Regions from separate parts of the Microbacterium meiriae genome, predicted to be linked through region 1. Evidence: predicted binding sites of a transcription regulator. Region 1 holds the regulator's gene; the other holds the start of a gene.
What was found. The regulator HrcA, encoded in region 1, represses chaperone genes, less so after heat shock. The targets are predictions, from matches to a motif close to TTNGCACTCGNNNNNNNCGAGTGCNAA.
Positions count from the first base shown of each region.

Region 1 (4,415 bases):
CACCGAGGAGACCCGCCGGATCGGCTTCGTGCTGGGCACGGTGGGCGGATCCGTGGTCCGCGGCGAGGAGTCGTTCGATGTGGACTGGCGTGAGGACAACGACGAGGTGTGGTTCACCGTCCGCGCCTTCGACGCCCCGAACACGCTGCTCTACCGCCTCGTCCCCGCCCTCATGAAGCGCCGCCGTCGCGAGCTCTTCGCGCGCTACCTCCGCGCGATCTCCCCGCTCTACGCGACCCCGGTGTGATGGCGGGACCGCTTCCGCTCGGGGATCCGGCGCCGCCGGACGGGCGACTCCCCGCCGACCTCCCGATCTCCGCGGAGACGCCGTTCTCCGCCTACCTCCACATCCCGTTCTGCCGGGTGCGCTGCGGCTACTGCGACTTCAACACGTACACGTCCGGCGAGCTCCGCGGGGCGAAGCAGGAGGACTACGCGTCCACCCTCATCGGCGAGATCGCCCTCGCCCGCACCGTGCTGGAGGACGCCGGAGCGCTGCGGCCGATGGACACGGTGTTCTTCGGTGGCGGCACACCCACGCTGCTGCCGGCAGGCGATCTGGCGCGGATGCTGGGAGCGGCCACCGCGGCGTTCGGGCTCGCTCCGGGTGCCGAGGTGACGGTCGAGGCCAATCCCGACACGGTGACGCCGGAGGTCGCGCGCATCCTCGCAGAGGCGGGGGTCACGAGACTCTCCGTCGGCATGCAGTCGGCCGTCCCGCACGTGCTCGCCGCGCTCGATCGGACGCATCGGCCCGAGAACGTGCGCACCGCGGTCGCCGCCGCGAAGGACGCGGGCCTCGCCGTCAGCGTCGACCTCATCTACGGCGCGCCGGGGGAATCGCTCGCGGATTGGGAAGCATCCCTGGACGCCGCGCTCGCCCTGGAGTCCGACCACATCTCCGCGTACGCGCTCATCATCGAAGACGGCACGAAGCTCGCGCGGCAGATCCGTCGTGGCGAGGTGCCGACACCGGACGACGACCTGCAGGCGGACATGTACGAGATGGCGGACGAGCGCCTCGCCGCCGCCGGGTTCGAGTGGTACGAGGTCAGCAACTGGGCCCGCAGCGAAGGGCAGCGGTCGCGGCACAACCTCGCATACTGGCGGGGGAGCGACTGGTGGGGCTTCGGCCCCGGGGCGCACAGCCACGTGGCCGGGCTCCGGTGGTGGAACGTCAAGCACCCGGCGGCCTACGCACAGCGGCTGGCCGCCTCATCCTCGCCGGCGGCAGGTCGCGAACGTCCCGACCAGGAGGCGCAGACGCTCGAGCGCATCCTCCTCCTCAGCCGCATCCGCGAAGGGATCGCGGTGACGGACGTCCCGGAGCGGAACAGGGACCGCGTCGCCGGGCTCATCGCCGACGGCCTGATCGATGCGCCGGCGGCGATCCGGGGTCGCGTGCAGCTCACGCTGCGCGGACGTCTCCTCGCCGACGCGGTGGTGCGTGAGCTGACGGACTGAGCGACGCCGCCCGGGCCGTCCCGCCTTCGGAGAACTCCCGATCGCAGGAGGTAGGATTGGCACTCAGGGCGGCAGAGTGCCAGCATCCGGTCGGCGGGAAGGGGAACCCATGGTCACAGAGCGAGGGCTGCAGGTTCTCCGCGCGATCGTGCAGGACTACGTCGAGACGCACGAGCCCGTGGGCAGCCGTTCCATCGTCGACCGCCATTCCTTCGGCGTCTCGGCCGCGACGATCCGCAACGACATGGCGCAGCTGGAGGACGAAGAGCTGATCACGGCTCCGCACACGTCGTCCGGGCGCGTCCCCACGGACAAGGGCTACCGGGTGTTCGTGAATCACCTCGCCCAGCTCCGACCGCTCTCCACCGCGCAGCGCTCGGCCATCGAGTCGTTCCTCGCCGATCCGGCCGACCTCGACGATCTGATGGTCCGTACTGTCCGCGTGCTCACGCAACTCACCGGACAGGTCGCGCTGGCCCAGTACCCGTCGTTCGCCCGGGCCCACGTGACGCACGTCGAACTCGTGACGCTCGCTCCCAACCGGCTCCTCACGGTCCTGGTCACGGATGCCGGCGGGGTATCACAGCGGATCACCGCGCTGCCGGACACGATCGACGAAGCGGACCTCGCGGTGCTGCGCGCTCGACTGTCCGCCCTCGTCACCGGGCAGGCGATCGCGGCGGCTTCCGACCGCCTGCAGGCACTCCTCGCCACGGAGGAGACCCCCCAGGACCGCGTTCTCCGCGCCGTCGCCGGAGTCGTGATCGACGAGCTCGGCGGCTTCCGGCAGGAGCGGCTCGTGATGGCGGGCGCGGCGACCCTGGCGCGACGGGAACAGGACTTCCGCGGCAGCATCCACCCCCTCCTCGAGGCTATCGAGGAGCAGGTCACGCTGCTGCGGCTGATGAGCGAGATGGTGCCGGACGAGCACGGCCTCGCGGCGAGCATCGGCACCGAGAACGCCTCCTTCGGGCTCGGCGAGGCGTCGATCGTGGCCAGCAACTACGCGGCACCCTCAGGGACCGCGCGGGTCGGTGTCATGGGACCGACCCGGATGGACTATCCGAGCAACCTCGCAGCGGCACGGGCGGTCGCCCGCTACCTGTCGCGGATGCTCGACGATGACGAGGCCGGCCGCTGAGGCGGCCCCACGGAAAACACGCGCAGAAAGGCGATTGTGGCGGACCACTACGAGGTTCTCGGGGTGTCCCGGGACGCTTCCACCGACGAGATCAAGAAGGCGTATCGGCGCCTGGCACGGCAGCTCCACCCGGACGTGAACCCGGGCGAGGAGGCCGCAGAGAAGTTCAAGCTGGTCACGCACGCCTACGACGTGCTCAGCGACGAGGAGTCGCGCCGCCGCTACGACATGGGCGGCGGTGACGGCGCGAACAACTTCGGCGGCTTCGGCGGCTTCGGCGACATCTTCGAGACGTTCTTCGGCGCGTCCCAGGGCGGCGGGCGCGGTGCTCGTCCCCGGTCACGACGGGAGCGCGGGCAGGATGCCCTGGTCCGGGTCACCCTCGACCTGGGGGACGTGGTCTTCGGTGCGCACCGCGACATCGAGGTGGACACGGCTGTGCTCTGCGAGACCTGTCAGGGCTCGTGCTGCCAGGAGGGCACGTCGCCCGTCACCTGCGACATCTGCGGTGGCACCGGCCACGTGCAGCGTCAGGTGCGCAGCCTGCTCGGCAACGTCGTCACCTCTCAGCCCTGCGGCACCTGCGAGGGCTACGGCACGACCATCCCGTACCCCTGTGGCACCTGCGGCGGTCAGGGACGCGTCCGGTCGCGCCGCACGGTGTCCCTCGACATCCCGGCGGGCGTCGAGACCGGCCTGCGGCTGCAGCTCCCGGGTTCCGGCGAGGTCGGTCGCGCCGGTGGCCCGAACGGCGACCTGTACGTCGAGGTGACGGTCAACCCGCACCCCGCGTTCAGTCGGGACGGCGACGACCTGCTCGCCACGCTCGAGGTGTCCATGACCGACGCCATCCTGGGCACCGAGACCTCGATCGAGGGGCTCGACGGTGAGGTCGACCTGGAGATCCGCGCGGGCGTGCAGTCCGGCGACGTGCTGACCATCAAGGGACGGGGCATCACGCCGCTGCGCGGCACCCAGCGTGGCGATCTCCGCGTCGGTGTGCAGGTGGTCACCCCCACCAAGCTCGATTCCGCGCAGCGCAAGCTCATCGAGGACTTCGCGAAGAAGAACAAGGCGCCGGGCCCGCAGCTCGCGCAGTTCCAGCAGGGCCTGTTCTCCAAGCTGCGCGACCGGTTCCGTACCCACTGATCGTGGCGCTGCACTTCCTCGTCGAGTCCGCGGGTGACGCCGCGGTGGGCGGTCTCGTGTCGCTGACGGGCGCCGAGGCCAAGCATGCGGCCGTCGTCCGGCGTCTCCGCGTCGGCGAGGCGGTCACCGTCGGCGACGGCCGAGGCGTCTGGCTGGCGGGGGTCGCCGAGGAGGTGTCGCCGTCGCGCGTCGATGTGCGGATCGCCGAGCGCGTCGAGCACGAGCCGGCCAACCCGCGTCTCGTGCTCGTCCAGGCGCTCGCAAAGGGCGACCGCGATGAGCTCGCGGTGCAGGCGGCATGCGAGCTGGGGGTCGACGAGATCGTGCCCTGGCAGGCAGGCCGGAGCGTGTCGCGCTGGGAGGGTCCGAAGGCGGCGAAGGGACGCGAGCGCTGGGCGACGATCGTCCGCGAGGCGGCCAAGCAGGCGCACCGGACCTGGGTGCCCGAGGTGGCCGCCCCCGAGTCGACCGCACAGCTCGCGGCGCGCGCGGCGACGCAGCGGGTGCTGCTGCTCGACCCGACCGCTCCGGCCCGGCTCTCCACGCTCGTTCCCGACGACCGTGACCTCGTGCTCGTGGTGGGTCCGGAGGGCGGGATCGCTCCGGAGGAGCTCGAGAAGATCACGGCGGCCGGCGCTGAGCGCGTCCTGCTCGGCGACAC
Region 1 covers NZ_CP133984.1:2,041,013-2,045,427, reverse strand. The annotation lists gene RI211_RS09845 (DUF1990 domain-containing protein) at 1-247, shown strand, start outside; gene hemW (radical SAM family heme chaperone HemW) at 247-1,464, shown strand; gene hrcA (heat-inducible transcriptional repressor HrcA) at 1,574-2,605, shown strand; gene dnaJ (molecular chaperone DnaJ) at 2,642-3,754, shown strand; gene RI211_RS09825 (16S rRNA (uracil(1498)-N(3))-methyltransferase) at 3,757-4,415, shown strand, end outside.

Region 2 (4,415 bases), 1.1 Mb from region 1:
GAAGCATCCGGGGCCTTCATCGTGCGGTGTTTACTTGATGCGCGAAGTGACGTTCTCGGCGTCGAACTCGTAGACGCCGATCGCGGCACCCTTCGGGTCGTTGTTCTCGTCGAACGTGATCTCGCCGGAGAGGCCGTCGTAGTCCGGCGTGCCGCCGTCGTTGATGATCGCGGCGCAGTCGGCGAAGTTGTCGCACTTCTCGCCGTCGCCGTCGCCGCCGGAGACGGTGATCATCTCCGCCGCGATGTCCGGGCCCTCGACCGAGCCGGCCTTCAGCGCCGCCAGAGCGATGAGGACCACGGCGTCGTACGCCTCGGCCGAGTAGGTCACGGCGTCGATCGGGTCGTTGCCCTCGGCCGTCCAGACCTCGTTCAGCTGGTCGAGGAAGTCCTGCGGCAGCTCGGCGCCGGCGCGGGTGCCCTTCGAGCCCTCGAGGCTGACCGGGATGTCGGCGCCCCAGTCCTTGAGGTTGCCGTCGACGAGGTACAGCGAGCCCGTGTCGACCCCGGCGTTGCCCAGCAGCGGCGCGATGGTGGCGAACTGGTCGTAGGAGACGACAGCGACGGCGTCCGGGTTCGCCGCGGCGATCTCCGAGACCTGCGCGTTGAACTGACCGTCACCCTGGTTGTACGACGCATCGGCGACGACCTCGCCGCCGGTGCTCTCGAACGTGGCCTTGATCGCCTCGAACAGGCCCGTGCCGTACGGGTCGTTCTGGTAGATGATGCCCAGCGTCTTGTGGCCGTCCTCGGCGATCTCGTTGCCGAGGACCTCGCCCTGGAGGTTGTCGCTCGGTGCGGTGCGGAAGTACAGCGGGTTGATGCCCGTGAAGTCCGGCGAGGTGTTGGACGGGGACACCGTGAGGATGTCCGCACCCGCGTTGCCGTCGAGGATGAGCTTGGTGACGCTGGAGGACGCCGCGCCGATCATGGCGGTGATGTCGCCGTTGCGCAGGTTGGTGATGGAGGTCTCGTAGGCCTTGTTGTCGAGGTCGCCCTCGTCGCCCGTGCTGAGGTCGATCGTGATGCCGGCGTCGGCCTCGTTGATCTGGTTGACGGCGAGCTGGACGCCGGCCTCCATCGGCGCGCCCAGGAACGCGAGCGTACCGGTGGCGGGCAGCAGCGAACCGAGCTTGAGCGTCAGGTCGGCGGCGGGCTTGTCGCCGCCCCCGTCCGACGGCTCCGCATCGGGCGTGCTGCTGCAGCCCGCGATGATGAGGGCGGAGGCGCTGACCAGCGCGATCCCGGCGAAGATCCTCGCGCTGCGCGAGCCCTTCAGTGCGTTCATGATGCTCCCTTGCGTAAACGAACGTGGATGATGACCACAGTCGGGTGCTCTAACACTAGGGCGTGCGCCCCGCGCGCAGGAGGGGCAAGTATCTCGGTGCGTTAACGATCCAGGGCCGCCGTTTCGGGGCGCGGGCAGGACCGATCAGAGCGCCGCGGCGCGGGTGGCACGACGGCCGCGACGCGCGGCGAGGAGCAGATCGACGACGAAGACCGCGATCGCGACCCACACCAGGAGGAACCCGATCCAGCGCTCCGGCGGCATCGGCTCGTGCAGCACGACGACCCCGATCACGAACTGCAGGACCGGGGTGAGGAACTGCAGCATCCCGATGATCGTGAGGTCGACGCGACGCGTGCCGGCCGCGAACAGCAGCAGGGGGACAGCCGTGGCCACCCCCGCGAAGGCGAGCAGCACGGCGTGCGGCCAGCCCGCGGTCCCCATCGTCAGGCCGACGGGCGTCGTCGCCACGATCACGAGCTGCACCACCGCGATGGGGATCAGCCAGAACGACTCGAGCGTCAACCCGCTGACCGCGTCGACGGCAGGGCCGATCTTCTTCTTGATGAGCCCGTACAGACCGAAGGAAGCGGTGAGGGTCAGGGCGATCCAGGGGACGTGGCCGTACGCCACGATGATGACGACGACCGCGACGGCCGCGATCCCGACCGCCGCCCACTGCAGACGGCGGAGGCGCTCCTTGAGGACGAAGACGCCGAGCAGCACGGTGGTGATCGGGTTGATGAAGTAGCCGAGCGCCGTCTCCACCACGTTCTCGCTCAACGTGCCGAGGACGAAGACCTGCCAGTTGACGTAGATGAGCAGGCCGGCGAGGGCCGTCCACCCGAGCAGTCGCGGACTCCGGACGATCGCGAGGAAGGCGGGCCATCCCCTCGTGACGGTGAGCAGCAGAAGACAGAAGACGAAGGAGAGCAGCACCCGCCAGGCGACCACCTCCCACGGCCCGGTGGGCTGCAGCAGGAGGAAGTAGAGCGGCAGCACGCCCCACAGGAGGTATGCGCTCCCGGCGTAGGCGACGCCCGCCGTCCGGGTGGCGCGGGTCGTCTCGGGGGTCACCGCACAACCCTATGCCCGCGAGGACGAGGGCCGCGCCGCTCCGGACGCGGAAGAGGGCCCGGATGCCGAAGCATCCGGGCCCTCTTCGGACCGGGTTCCCGTCCGCCGTGCAGAGGGAACCGAGTGTGCGATCAGCGGACGACGACCGCCAGGACGTCGCGAGCCGACAGGACGAGGAACTCGTCCGCGCCGAACTTCACCTCGGTGCCGCCGTACTTGCTGTAGAGCACGCGGTCGCCGACGGCGACGTCGAGCGGAACGCGGTTGCCGTTGTCGTCGATGCGGCCGGGGCCGACCGCCACGACCTCGCCCTCCTGGGGCTTCTCCTTGGCGGTGTCGGGGATGACCAGGCCACTCGCGGTGGTCTGCTCGGCCTCGACCTGCTTGATGACGATGCGGTCCTCGAGCGGCTTGATGGAAACCGACACGGTCTACCTCTTCTTTCTTGACGCTGACACGAAAGACTCGTTCGCACTCTCAACCCGAGAGTGCTAATGCCAGTGTAGGCGGTCGGCTGGCACTCATGCAATGCGAGTGCCAACCCGGGTCACACGTCACGCGGGTCCTAGGCTGGGAGGGTGGAGATGTCCGAGCTGCGCGCCCTGCTGACCCCCGCCGGCCTCGAGCTGCTCGACGCGCTCGGGCCGGTCACCTCCACCGCCGAGGCGGCCGCAGCCGTCTCCCGACTGCGTGCTGCGGGACACTCCCCCGCCCTCGTCTCCGCCGTCGTCGGGCAGGCGCACCTGCGCGCCAGGGCCGCGGCGAAGTTCGGCCCCTTCGCCGCCCGCATGCTCTTCACCCGCGCGGGCCTCGAGCAGGCCACCCGCCTCGGCGTGGCCGCCCGCCACGCCCAGCGGATCCGCCGAGCCGGCCTCACGAGCGTCGCGGACCTCGGCTGCGGGATCGGCGGCGACGCCCTCGCGTTCGCCGGCGCGGGACTGGCGGTCCATGCGGTGGACGCCGACGAGGTGACCGCGGCCCTCGCCGCCTACAACCTCGCCCCGTTCGGCGACGACGCCACGGTCCGGCACGCCACGGCGGAGGACGCGCTCGGAGAGCCGGTCCCCGGCCAGGCGATCTGGATGGATCCTGCCCGCCGCACCTCTGGACACAGCGAGACCCGGCGCGTCTCCGCTGACGACTACTCGCCGTCCCTCGACTGGGCGTTCGCCGTCGCCGCGCAGCGCCCCACGGGGATCAAACTCGGCCCCGCCCACGACCGCGACGCCCTGCCCGCGGACGCGGAGACGCAGTGGGTCAGTGCCGACGGCAGCGTCGTGGAGCTCGTCGTCTGGTCCAGGGAGCTGGCCAGGGAAGGGGTCCGGCGCTCGGCCCTGGTGATCCGCGGCGAGCGCTCGCACGAGCTCACCGGCCCGGCCGATGCCGAGGACGCTCCGGTCCGACCGCTCGGGGCCTTCCTCCACGAGCCGGACGGCGCCGTCATCCGGGCGCGCCTCATCGGCGACGTCGCCCGCAGCCTCGATGCGGGGATGCTCGACCCGCGCATCGCCTACCTCACCTCCGATGCCGCACTGACGAGCCCGTTCGTGCAGTCCTTCCGCGTCAGGGAGACGCTGCCGATCACGCCGAAGACGATCAACGCGGCCCTGAAGACGCACGGCATCGGCCGCATCGAGATCAAGAAGCGCGGGGTCGACGTCGACCCCGCGGCCTTCCGGCGCAAGCTGACCCTGCGCGGCGACGCCGAGGCGACCCTGATCCTCGCCCGCTTCGGCGATCAGCGTCGCGCGATCCTCGCCGACCGGGTGCCCGCCACGGACTGAGAGCGATCAGTCGTCCGGGTCACGGCCAGGGATGTCGACGCGGATCGGATCCCCCGGCGGCCCGGTGGTCACGAGATACGACTCGCCCGTCGCCTCGTCGACCACGGCCGGGCCCGAGGTCACCGTGAGGTAGGGCATCTGCCAGCGGGTGAAGGCCACCTCGACCACGGATGCCGACAGCAGCTCTCCCGTCTCCTGATCCACGTCGAGGAGCTGCACGCGCAGCCCGGACTGGAGCGCCTCGTCGAGGGTGGCGCACTGCCGCGA
Region 2 covers NZ_CP133984.1:926,736-931,150, reverse strand. The annotation lists gene RI211_RS04485 (ABC transporter substrate-binding protein) at 31-1,287, opposite strand; gene rarD (EamA family transporter RarD) at 1,432-2,364, opposite strand; gene groES (co-chaperone GroES) at 2,496-2,792, opposite strand; gene RI211_RS04470 (THUMP-like domain-containing protein) at 2,943-4,148, shown strand; gene RI211_RS04465 (hypothetical protein) at 4,155-4,415, opposite strand, start outside.
Region 2: groES (co-chaperone GroES) is a predicted target of HrcA. The motif match lies at 2,879-2,905, and genes of this name have one in related genera.